One region of the Pantoea alfalfae genome, then DNA from elsewhere that is predicted to be linked to it. Evidence: predicted binding sites of a transcription regulator. Region 1 holds the regulator's gene; each other region holds the start of a gene.
What was found. The regulator CRP, encoded in region 1, controls carbon source genes, mostly activating them, when cyclic AMP is high. The targets are predictions, from matches to a motif close to ATGTGANNNNNNTCACAT.
Positions count from the first base shown of each region.

Region 2: the regulator CRP is predicted to act here: its motif matches at 1,229-1,246, upstream of cdd (cytidine deaminase).
Region 3: the regulator CRP is predicted to act here: its motif matches at 1,643-1,660, upstream of deoC (deoxyribose-phosphate aldolase).
Region 4: the regulator CRP is predicted to act here: its motif matches at 1,520-1,537, upstream of K6R05_RS05825 (YfcZ/YiiS family protein).

Region 1 is NZ_CP082292.1:429,593-432,745, reverse strand. It holds gene K6R05_RS01995 (OsmC family protein) at 283-687, opposite strand; gene crp (cAMP-activated global transcriptional regulator CRP) at 991-1,623, shown strand; gene K6R05_RS01985 (YccS/YhfK family putative transporter) at 1,681-3,153, shown strand, end outside.
Region 2 is NZ_CP082292.1:1,377,455-1,380,607, reverse strand. It holds gene K6R05_RS06470 (CidA/LrgA family protein) at 97-489, shown strand; gene K6R05_RS06465 (CidB/LrgB family autolysis modulator) at 482-1,174, shown strand; gene cdd (cytidine deaminase) at 1,295-2,185, shown strand; gene K6R05_RS06455 (NAD-dependent malic enzyme) at 2,455-3,153, shown strand, end outside.
Region 3 is NZ_CP082292.1:706,207-709,359, forward strand. It holds gene K6R05_RS03385 (patatin-like phospholipase family protein) at 1-823, shown strand, start outside; gene K6R05_RS03390 (TatD family hydrolase) at 820-1,617, shown strand; gene deoC (deoxyribose-phosphate aldolase) at 1,852-2,631, shown strand; gene deoA (thymidine phosphorylase) at 2,694-3,153, shown strand, end outside.
Region 4 is NZ_CP082292.1:1,211,008-1,214,160, reverse strand. It holds gene fadI (acetyl-CoA C-acyltransferase FadI) at 1-972, opposite strand, end outside; gene K6R05_RS05825 (YfcZ/YiiS family protein) at 1,131-1,427, opposite strand; gene fadL (long-chain fatty acid transporter FadL) at 1,786-3,069, shown strand.

The DNA.
Region 1 (3,153 bases):
CAGAAAAGGAAAGCGTCCCGCGCCAGGGACGGCGCGGGACGAGCGGCCAGGGATTGGCTTAAGCGACTTTCCGATCTGACCCGGTTCCCAGCGCAGGCACAGTATCAACGCGGATTCCCTATGCAGGCACAATCTGACAGCGGACCGACACAAACCGCTCTGACCCTGTTCACAACGCAGGCACAATCTCAAAGCGGATTTCCGGACCAGGCACAGTCTTAAAGCAACCTGCATCAGATACTGGAAGTGAAGTTAGCAGGTCTGCAATAACCCCTGCGGCTACTAAAGTTCGATCACTTCATAGCTATGCGTAATGTTGACGCCTTTACCCAGCATGATGGCCACCGAGCAATATTTTTCAGCCGAAAGATCGACCGCGCGTGAGACCACTTTATCCTGGAGCGCTTTGCCACTCACGATAAAATGCAGGTTGATGTGCGTAAAGATTCGCGGCGCCTCTTCACGACGTTCTGAGGTCAGTTTTACTTCACAATCAGCCACATCGTTGCGGCCTTTTTGCAGAATTGATACCACGTCAATCGCGCTGCATCCACCTGCCGCCATCAGCACCATTTCCATTGGGCTGGGCGCTTTATCACCTGAATTGCCATCCATCAGTATCTGATGGCCGGATGAGGATTCTCCAAGGAATGTCAGCCCTTCTACCCATTTCACTCTTGCCTGCATGATTTTTGCTCCGGAATACGCTGTTTTGTCGCCAGAGTACGCTTTCGCCTGGTAAACAGCAATCCAGAGAAATCCGCCTGTAGCTGAAGCGAGACAACAGAAGACAGTCGGCAAAAGCTGTGCTACAAACAGTGCTGAAAATATTTTTCGTCACCCGATGGCGAAGCCGGGAAGAATGATGCGCACTGCGCCTGATGCGGCCCGAATAATTTCCTGAAAAGGAAACGCTTGAAGCTTTCACCGCCTGACAGGGAAAACTGCCCCCTGTATTTTGGGCACGATTACAACAGAGGATAATAGCGAATGGTTCTCGGCAAACCGCAAACAGACCCTACACTCGAATGGTTCCTGTCCCATTGCCATATTCACAAGTATCCATCCAAAAGTACGCTGATTCACCAAGGTGAAAAAGCAGAAACGCTTTACTACATCGTGAAAGGTTCCGTCGCGGTTCTGATTAAAGATGAAGAAGGCAAAGAGATGATTCTTTCCTACCTGAATCAGGGCGATTTTATTGGTGAGCTTGGCCTGTTCGAAGAAGGTCAGGAACGCAGCGCCTGGGTACGTGCGAAAAGCGCGTGCGAAGTGGCGGAGATTTCTTACAAGAAATTCCGTCAGTTGATCCAGGTTAACCCCGATATCCTGATGCGACTCTCATCGCAGATGGCGCGTCGCCTGCAGGTGACGTCTGAAAAAGTGGGTAACCTCGCTTTCCTCGACGTTACCGGCCGCATTGCACAGACTCTGCTTAACCTGGCGAAGCAGCCAGATGCCATGACGCATCCCGACGGCATGCAAATTAAAATCACTCGTCAGGAAATTGGTCAGATTGTGGGTTGTTCACGTGAAACCGTGGGCCGTATTTTGAAGATGCTGGAAGATCAGAACCTGATCTCCGCACACGGCAAAACCATCGTCGTTTACGGCACCCGCTAATTCCTGTCATCCACGGCGTGATGGCAACATCACGCCGTTATTGTTTGTGTTGGGCCGATGTGGCGTCGAATCATTTACCATCCTGAAGTCAATTATGCCTTGCGGCAAACGCTGGTGCTCTGTCTGCCGGTGGCGCTGGGCTGGCTGGCTGGCGACCTGCAAAAAGGTCTGCTGTTCTCATTAGTGCCCGCCTGCTGCAATATCGCCGGTCTCGATACGCCGCATAAACGCTTTTTCAAACGTCTGATTGTGGGCGGTAGCCTGTTTGCCCTCGGCAGCTTTCTGATCCAGTGGCTCACCCTGCATGCGATTCCACTGCCGCTGATCCTCTTCGCTATGCCTTTGCTGCTCGGCGTCACGGGTGAGATCAGCCCGCTGCATGGCCGTCTGCTGCCCGGCACCCTGATTGCCGCCATCTTTACCCTCAGCCTGATTGGCCGCATGCCCATCTATGTCCCCCCGCTGCTCTATATCGGCGGCACGCTGTGGTACGGGCTGTTTAACTGGTTCTGGTTCTGGCTGTGGAAAGAGCAGCCAATGCGCGAAAGCCTGAGCCTGATCTACCGCGAGCTGGCTAACTACTGCGACGCCAAATACACCCTGCTGACGCAGCTGACCGATCCGGAAAAGGCGCTGCCGCCACTGCTGGCCCGTCAGCAGAAAGTGGTCGATCTGATTAACACCTGTTATCAGCAGATGCATATGCTGTCGGCAAGCCGCGATCACAGCCATAAAAGGCTGACGCGCGCTTTCCAGGTGGCCCTCGATCTGCAGGAGCATATCTCGGTCAGCCTGCATCGGCCGGAAGAAGTCCAGAAGCTGGTGGAGCAAAGCCATGCTGAAGCGGTGATCCGCTGGAATGCCAAAACCATCTCGGCCCGGCTGCGGGTGCTGGCAGATAACATTCTTTATCACCAGTTACCCGACCGCTTTGCGATGGATAAACAGCTCGGCGCACTGGAGAAAATTGCCCATCAGCATCCCGATAATCCGGTGGGTAACTTCTGCCTTTATCACTTCAACCGCATTGCGCGGGTGCTACGCACCCAGAAACCGCTTTACCAGCGCGATCTGATGGCAGACCGCCAGCGCCGCCTGCCGCTGTTACCGGCGCTGCGCAGTTATCTCTCGTTTCGCTCGTCGTCGCTGCGCACGGCGGGTCGCTTTGCGGTGATGCTGATGCTGGGCAGCGCGCTGGCGCTGTTCTTCAACATCCCCAAACCCTACTGGATCCTGATGACCATCATGTTCGTCAGCCAGAACGGCTACAGCGCTACCCGTGTCCGCATTCAGCACCGGGCGCTGGGCACTTTTGCCGGTCTGGTGATCGCGGCTGCCACGCTGCGCATGGCGGTGCCAGAGTCGCTGGTGCTGCTGATCATGCTGGCAATTACCTTTATCAGCTATCGCTTTACCCGCCAGTTCTATGGCTGGTCGATGATTGGCTTTACGGTCACGGCAGTTTACTCGCTGCAACTGCTGTCACTGAATGGCGCGCAGTTTCTGCTGCCGCGATTGATGGATACGCTG
Region 2 (3,153 bases), 950 kb from region 1:
TTTGCCCGTTGCTGCTACTCTGCGGCATAAATGTGATCGCTAGCACGCTAAGCGGTTAATGCGTATGATGAAGCTCAGTGAAAACAGGAGCCTGCCATGCTCACCGTGCTGTCTGTCTGCGGACGTTATCTTCGCGCCTTTATCATCATTTATCTCTGCTTATACGCTGGCATCGGCATCGCTTCGCTGCTGCCCATTAAACTGCCAGGCAGCATCCTGGGAATGTTAATTCTGTTCGGCCTGCTGGCGTCGCAGATCCTGCCGGTCAGCTGGGTAAAACCGGGCTGCCATCTGCTGATTCGCTACATGGCGCTGCTGTTTGTGCCAATCAGCGTCGGAGTGATGAGTTACACCGATATACTCACCGCCCAGTTTGGCCCGATTGTTGTTTCCTGTGTTGTCAGTACCTTCCTGGTACTCTCCATTGTCGGCGTCAGCGCCCACCGGCTTCACAGCCGCCGTCCTGCCGGAGAGTCAGCCGATGAGTGACATGTGGTGGTCACTGCCACTGACGCTGGCAGCCTTTTTTCTGGCGCGCAAGCTGGCGATACGACTGAAAATCTCGCTGCTTAATCCGCTACTGGTCGCCATGGGGATGATTATCCCGATACTGCTGCTGTTGCAGCTTCCTTACTCGCGCTATTTCGCCGGCAGCCAGATTCTTAATCAGCTGCTGCAACCGGCTGTGGTCGCGCTGGCACTGCCGCTGTATGAGCAGATGCATCAGATTCGTGCCCGCTGGAAATCGATTATTGGCGTCTGCTTTATCGGCAGCCTGACCGCCATGATCTCAGGCACCGCTATTGCCCTGTGGATGGGTGCCACACCTGAAATTGCCGCCACCATCGTACCTAAATCCGTGACCACGCCCATCGCGATGGCCGTCTCCGGTTCGCTGCACGGCATTCCCGCCATCAGCGCCATCTGCGTGCTGATTGCCGGAGTACTGGGTGCGGTATTCGGACACACGCTGCTGAATCTGCTGGGCGTAAAATCGAAAGCGGCGCGCGGACTGGCAATTGGCAATGCATCGCATGCGCTGGGCACGGCGCGTGCCGCGGAACTGGACTATCAGGAAGGAGCATTCAGCTCACTGGCGCTGGTGATCTGCGGCATCATCACCTCTCTGCTGGCACCGTTTATTTTTCCGCTGCTGATGCACTGGTTTGGCTGAAAGTTTGCGAGAGATCTCGCAAAGTTGAAACATGCAACACATGTTACATTGTCAGAGCGATGTGGATCACATATAAACCGGTGACTGGCACATCGCCCTGCTGAATTTAATGAGGCTCACATGCATTCCCGTTTCCTCTCTGCTTTTGAGGCATTGCCGTCAACGCTGCAAACTGCACTTGCTCCCCTGTTGAACGATCCTGACTTTCATGCGGTGATCAGCGCCGACCAGGTCACCTCACTGCAACAACAGACACAAATGGAGGCCGATGCGCTGGCGCTGGCGCTGCTGCCCCTCGCGGCCTCCTGTGCCGTTGCTACCGTGTCGCATTTTAACGTTGGGGCGATAGCCCGCGGCGTCAGCGGCAACTGGTACTTCGGGGCTAACATGGAATTTGTCGGCACGCCCATGCAGCAGACCGTCCATGCTGAGCAGAGCGCTATTACCCATGCGTGGCTGCGCGGCGAGCGCCAGCTTGAGACCATCACCGTTAACTACACGCCGTGCGGTCACTGCCGTCAGTTCATGAACGAGCTGAACAGCGGCACCAACATTCGCATCAGCCTGCCACAACGCGCAATCAGCACCCTGGCCGATTATCTGCCGGATGCCTTTGGCCCGCGCGATCTGGACATTACGACCTTCCTGATGGACGAGGTGGACCACGGCTATGTGGCCGAAGGCGATGAACTGGTGCAGGCTGCGGTTGCCGCTGCCAATGCCAGCCACGCGCCTTACAGCCAGTCCCACGCGGGTGTTGCGCTGCTGACCACGGATGGCGCGATTGTCGCCGGTCGCTATGCCGAAAATGCCGCGTTTAACCCGAGCTTCCCGCCGCTTCAGGCGGCACTGGTCTTGCTGAACATGCAGGGCGGCGATGTTCGTCAGATAAAAAAAGCGGTACTGGCCGAAGTGGAAAATGCCACGTTAAGCCAGTTTGCCGCCACGCAGGCGACGCTTGAGACATTTGGTTGCGGTGAGCTGCTGCAGGTAACGCTGTACAAAGCATAACCCGCTGTCAGAGAAGCCACAGTTTTGTGAGCTTTTGTGAACAAACGCTGTACTTCTGCGGGAAATTTCATAGGATCTGGCGCCAGAATTCACGCAATTACAAATTACTCTGAATAATTCAGGTTGCAGGATAGCAGCACGGTCGTGAATGTTTCCGCAGCGGTTACCCTGCCGCTGCCTGACCTGCAGTCTGAGCTATAACGGGTGAGAAAACTGGCGCTACCTTTCCGGCGTGACGCCAGACAACACTGCAACCGGAGCATTACCGCATGGAACTCGACTACGAAAGTAAACGCCCGCTGTATATCCCTTATGCTGGCCCGATTTTGCTGGAATTTCCCCTGCTGAATAAAGGCAGCGCCTTTAGCATCGAAGAACGTAATGAATTCAACCTCAACGGTTTGCTGCCAGAAGCAGTGGAATCGATTGAAGAGCAGGCGCAGCGTGCCTGGCGTCAGTTCCAGGACTTCAAAAATAATAACGATAAGCATGTCTACCTGCGTAATATCCAGGACACCAACGAAACGCTGTTCTATCGCCTGCTGGATAATCATCTTGAAGAGATGATGCCGATTATCTACACCCCGACTGTGGGCGCAGCCTGCGAACACTTCTCTGAGATCTACCGTCGTGCGCGTGGCGTGTTCATCTCCTACCCTAACCGTGACCGCATCGAAGATATGCTGCAAAACGCCACCAAGCAGAATGTGAAGGTGATTGTAGTGACCGATGGCGAGCGCATCCTGGGCCTCGGCGATCAGGGCATCGGCGGCATGGGTATCCCGATTGGTAAGCTTTCACTCTATACCGCCTGTGGTGGCATCAGTCCGGCTTACACCTTGCCGGTGGTACTGGATGTCGGCACCAATAACCAGCAGTTGCTGAACGATCCGCTCTATATGGGCTGGCGTCATCCGCGCATTACCGGCGAAGAGTACGACGAGTTCGTCAATGAATTTATCCAGGCC
Region 3 (3,153 bases), 280 kb from region 1:
CGCCCGTCGCGTGATTACCCGCTATACCACCAGTAAACTCTTTTTTGATCCGCTGCGCTTTGTGCGCGGAGGCAATCTGATCGACCTCGACTGGCTGATCGATATTACCCGCAGTGAATTTCCGTTGGCGATGAGCAGCGCGGAACAGCTCTTCTCCAGCGGCCGCGAGTTTTATATGTGCGCCTGCCGCAGCGACGACTATTCGCCCGGCTACTTTACGCCCACCGCCGAGAACTGGCTGGATCTGATTAAAGCCTCCAGCGCCATTCCCGGTTTTTACCGGCTGGGTGTCAATCTGGAAGGGATAAGCTATCTCGATGGCGGCATCAGCGATGCCATTCCGGTGCGTGAAGCTGCCCGGCGCGGGGCCGATACGATTGTGGTGATCCGCACCGTACCGTCGCAGATGTTCTATACCCCGAAATGGTTTAAACGGATGGAGCGCTGGCTCAGCACCAGCGCGCTGCAGCCGATGATTAACGTGCTGAATAAGCATGAGCAGAGCTATCGCGAAATTCAGCAGTTTATCGAGAATCCGCCCGACGATTTGCGCATCATTGAAATCTTCCCACCGCACGTGCTGGCCAGCAGTGCCCTGGGCAGCCGTGTTGCCGCGCTGAATCAGGATTATCATCTGGGACGGCGCTGTGGTCGCTATTTCCTCGCCACGCTGGGCCAGTGGCTGAGCAATGCTGAACCTATGATCTCAGCGCGCATTGTCACCCCACCTGCGCCGGTCGCTAATGCACCGGATACCCGACGGATCATTACGCCGCCGCTGGCGGACAATGATGCGAATTACGACAAAGGATCGCTGGCATGACGTTTATCGATACGCACTGTCATTTCGACTTTCCGCCTTTTGAAGGGGATGTTCCCGGCAGCCTGGCGCGCGCCGCTGAGGCGGGTGTAGAGAAGATTATCATCCCGGCAATTGATGCCAGCCGGTTTGAGCGCGTCTGCGCGCTGGCCGCGGAATACCCGCCGCTCTACGCGGCGCTGGGCCTGCACCCTATCGTCATTGAAAATCACCTTGAGGCGCATCTTGGGCAGCTGGAAACCTTACTGCAACAGCGGCCACGTAAGCTGGTGGCGATCGGCGAGATCGGGCTGGATCTCTATCGCGACAATCCGCAGTTTGATAAGCAGCAACGCTTTCTTGAGGCGCAGCTGAAGCTGGCGAAACAGTATCAGCTGCCGGTGATCCTGCATTCGCGGCGCACCCATGACAAGCTGGCGCAGATTCTGCGTCGTCACGATCTGCCGCGCCGTGGCGTGGTGCACGGTTTCGCTGGCAGCCTGCAACAGGCGCAGGCCTTTATTAAGCTGGGTTATGCGATTGGCATTGGCGGGACCATTACCTATGAACGCGCCAGCAAAACCCGTCAGACCGTGGCGCAACTGCCGCTCTCGTCGCTGCTGCTGGAAACCGATGCACCCGATATGCCGCTGCAGGGCTTTCAGGGCCAGCCAAACCGCCCGGAACGGGCGCGTCAGGTGTGGGAGGTGCTCTGCAGCCTGCGAGAGGAGTCACCCGAAGAGATTGCCCATGCGCTGTGGCACAACAGCCAGCAGCTGTTCCGGCTCGATCCCGCTTTCCCGGCGCTGCGTAACTGACCGGATCTGCCTAACCTGCGCTTAAATGTGATAATAGTAACATTCGGCCAGCTGGCGTATAATGGCTACCAGACGCTGTTATCTGCGATTTTCGTCACAGTGAGTGTGACGAAATTGCACCAATTTCTTATCCCTATGTGACTACTGGCACATATCAGGCCGCTTCTGAGTGTTATTATTATAACATTCCGCCGGCAAGCCGGTGGGTTGCACCCCGATCCTTTGGAGAGCCTCATGACCGATATTAAACCTCTTGCCCTGCGCGCCCTGAAACTGATGGATTTAACCACCCTGAATGACGACGACACCGACGCAAAAGTGATTGCCCTTTGTCATCAGGCTAAATCCCCGGCAGGCAATACCGCCGCCATCTGTATCTATCCGCGCTTTATTCCGATTGCGCGTAAAACGCTGCGCGAGCAGGGTACGCCGGAGATCCGCATCGCCACGGTGACCAACTTCCCGCACGGCAATGACGACATCGATATTGCACTGGCAGAAACCCGTGCCGCCATCGCCTACGGTGCGGATGAAGTGGATGTGGTGTTCCCGTACCGCGCGCTGATCGCCGGTAACAGCCAGGTTGGTTTCGATCTGGTAAAAGCCTGTAAAACCGCCTGCGCTGAAGCGGACGTGCTGCTGAAAGTCATCATCGAAACCGGTGAGCTGAAGGAAGAAGCGCTGATCCGTCAGGCTTCTGAGATTGCCATCGATGCAGGTGCTGACTTCATTAAAACCTCCACCGGTAAAGTACCAGTTAACGCCACGCCGGAAGTGGCGCAGATCATGATGAATGTGATCCGTGACAAAGGCGTCAGCCAGCATGTTGGTTTTAAACCGGCGGGCGGCGTGCGCACCGCTGAAGATGCCGCGATCTATCTGCAGATGGCAGAAGAGACGCTGGGTGCTGACTGGGCTGATGCGCGCCATTTCCGCTTTGGTGCATCAAGCCTGCTGGCGAGCCTGCTCAACACCCTGGGTCATGACAGCGACACCAGCAAAGCGGGTTACTGATCCCTCAGGCGGTCGCTGACCGCCTGTTCTCCATCCTGATTTCCCTGAACCAGGGGGCTACTTTGTTCCTGCCACAAGAAATTATTCGAAAGAAACGTGACGGCCAGGCGCTGACTGAAGAGGAGATTCGCTTCTTCATTAACGGCGTGCGTGATAACACCGTCTCGGAAGGTCAGATTGCCGCGCTGGCAATGACCATCTGGTTCCATGATATGACGCTGCCGGAGCGGGTTGCGCTGACGATGGCGATGCGTGATTCCGGTACGGTACTTAACTGGAAATCACTCAACCTCAACGGGCCGGTGGTGGATAAGCACTCGACCGGCGGCGTTGGTGATGTGACATCGCTGATGTTAGGGCCGATGGTCGCCGCCTGTGGCGGATATGTGCCGATGATCTCCGGTCGTGGCCTGGGTCATACCGGCGGTACGCTGGATAAACTGGAAGCGATCCCGGGCTTCGATATCTTCCCGAGTGATGATCGCTTCCGCGAGATCATCAAGCAGGTGGGTGTGGCGATTA
Region 4 (3,153 bases), 780 kb from region 1:
TGGTGAAGCGTAAGCCGGGCCCAGCAGCATATCCTGCTGCACACCAATGGCGGTAAAGGCGTAGCTGCGCAGATAGCCCAGCGGCCTGATGCCCAGTTCACGGGCGCGGCCCTCGCGCATCAGAATCACTGCCGCCGCGCCGTCGGTGAGAGGCGTGCTGTTGGCCGCGGTGACGCTGCCGTGCTGGCGATCAAATGCCGGACGCAGTCGGGCGTAATCCTCCGCTTTGGCGTTCATCCGCACGTTATTGTCCTGATCAATGGCGCTTTTCCACGGCGGTACAAAGGCTGCCATGACTTCCTGATTCAGTACCCCGGATTGCCAGGCCCTGGCGGCATGCTGATGGGATCGCAGCGCCAGCGCATCCTGTGCTTCGCGCGTGATGCCGTGACGCTTAGCCATCTGCTCCGCAGTATCGCCCATGCGCAGGCCGGTCGAATACTCCGCCACTGCGGGCGGGACCGGCAGCAGATCACGCGGACGCAGACGCCGCAGGATGTGCAGTTTTTGACCGAAGCTGCGGGCTTTATTGAGATCCACCAGCGCGCGGGCCAGCGTTTTACTGACCCCAATCGGCAACACCGACGAAGAGTCCGCGCCACCGGCAATACCGGCAGAGATGGTGCCCGCCAGCAGACTTTCTGCCACATTCGCTACCGCCTGAAAGCTGGTGGCGCAGGCACGGCTGACGCTGTAGGCATCGGTATGCACACTCAGCCCGCTGCTTAATACAATTTCACGCGCAATGTTCGGCGCTTCCGGCATCTGCACCACCTGCCCAAAGACCAGTTGCTCGATCACCTCAGCCGGCAGTTCACTGCGCGCCATTAATTCGCTGACCACCATACGTCCCAGCTCAATGGCGGGAATGCCATGGAAGCCGGTCGCCTGGCGTAAGAAAGGGGTGCGTAATCCGTGGGTTATTGCGATGCGTTCACCATCACGCGTCAGCAGCGGCTGCGCTTTGCTCATTGTTCTCACCTGTGGCTGGGACTGTGGCATCATTGCCTGAAGAGGTCTGACCTGATCAGTGTTAACCACAAGCGGGTGAGCCGCCAATACCGGAAAGGAAAAAGTGCGAAGAGAAACACGAAAATGAAAAACGCCGCATTAATGCGGCGTTATGAGACTTAACGCAAACCGAGCTGAAAAATCATCGTTTCAGCCTGGCAGCTGAAAGTAAAATCGATATCCAGCTGCACACCCTGATTCACCTCACTGAAGCGTGACTCAATCACACAGGGTTCCGATTCAACTTCACGTGCACGTTCGGTGAGGAGAGCTAATTTGGCTTCCGCATCGGCACGCTGAGCAAACCACTCCGACCAGCTGGCGGTGCAATCGGTATTATCCATTACCGTGCCCACATCAACACAACAACAGGCTGCTGTTTCGGTCGCACTGCATTTTTTAATGGCATCAGTCATTTCATTCTCCTGACCAGCGATCTGGTGGGTTGAGCGATTTTATGGCCGAAATTTTACCTGCTCGCGTAAAGATGCGCCATGTACATGGCGCTAAGTGACGAATATCACAATAAAAATTGATCCAGAACAAACTGGAATCGGTATGCTGTGCAGAATCAGGGCTGTTTTGTTATGCAGATCGAATTTTAAACGATCAAACCTGAAATATTTTAAAAACAATATTGCAACATGCACACAGGTCGGACCTATACTCTCCGCACTGGTCTGATATGTGCGTTTTACATCAGTCCCTACAATCCGCCGTCCTTTGTTACGCGACGTTATAGCGTTAAATAATAATTCACATGAGGTTGTGGTCATGAACCATAAAAACCTGTTTGCAAAGTCAGCCGTGGCGGCTGCAGTGGCGCTTGTCTCTTCACACGTTTACGCAGCTGGGTTTCAGTTAAATGAGTTTTCTACGATTGGTTTAGGTCGCGCATATTCAGGCGAAGGGGCAATGGGCGATACGGCGGCATCAGCCAGCCGTAACCCGGCGACGATGGCATTAATGGATCGTCCGGAATTTTCACTCGGTGCGGTCTATATTGCGCCAGATGTCAATATTAGTGGTCGCAGTCCCAGCGGACGCAGCCTGGATGCTAATAATATTGCCCCGAATCAGTGGGTTCCCAATATTCATTATGTCCAGCCCATCAACGATCAGTGGTGGATCGGCGCGTCTGCAACCTCTAACTATGGCTTAGCAACAGAGTTTAATAATGGCTACACCGCGGGGGGTTACGGCGGTAAAACCGATCTGGTGACTGGCAATTTTAATCTCAGCACCGCGTACCGTTTAAATGAACATTTTAGTTTTGGCGTCGGTTTTGATGCGGTTTATGCCAAAGCCAAAATTGAACGCTATGCCGGTGAGTCAGGCGCAAGACTGGGCGTTCCGGCTGATACGCAGGTTGCCCATCTGAAAGGCGATGAGTGGGGATATGGCTGGAACGCCGGTGTCCTGTATGAAGTGGATGAGAATAACCGCTTCGGCTTTACCTATCGTTCAGAAGTGAAAGTCGACTTCGATGGCGATTACAAAAGCAGCCTCTCTTCCCGACTGAATGCAGTGAATAATCCGGAAGTGTCAGGTGTGCCGTTTGGCACCAATGGTACCACCGTTCCTGGCGCGTTAACCCTGAATCTGCCAGAGATGTGGGAAGTATCGGGCTGGCATAAAGTGGCACCGCAGTGGGCGGTTCACTACAGCATGGCGTACACCAGCTGGAGCCAGTTCCAGGAGCTGAAAGCCACTGGCTCTAACGGCCAGACGCTGTTCTATAAAGATGAAAGCTTCCACGATGCCTACCGCATTGCACTGGGCACAACCTATTCCTACGACAAGAACTGGACGTTCCGCACCGGTATTGCGTTTGATGACAGCCCGGTTCCGGCCGATAAGCGCTCTATCTCTATTCCGGACCAGGATCGTTTATGGCTGAGTGCGGGTACGTCTTATGCCTTTAACGATGATGCCTCGGTTGATTTAGGCATCTCTTATATGCACGGACAGAAAGTGACGGTGAAAGAAGGGCCTTATACCTTTACCTCTGAAGGTAAAGCCTGGCTCTACGGTGCGAACTTTAATTACAAGTTCTGACTGGATGGTACGATCATAAAGGGCGACTCTGGTGAGTCGCCCTTTTTTATGGACGTGGATCGCTTAATGGTTCAGGGAGCATAC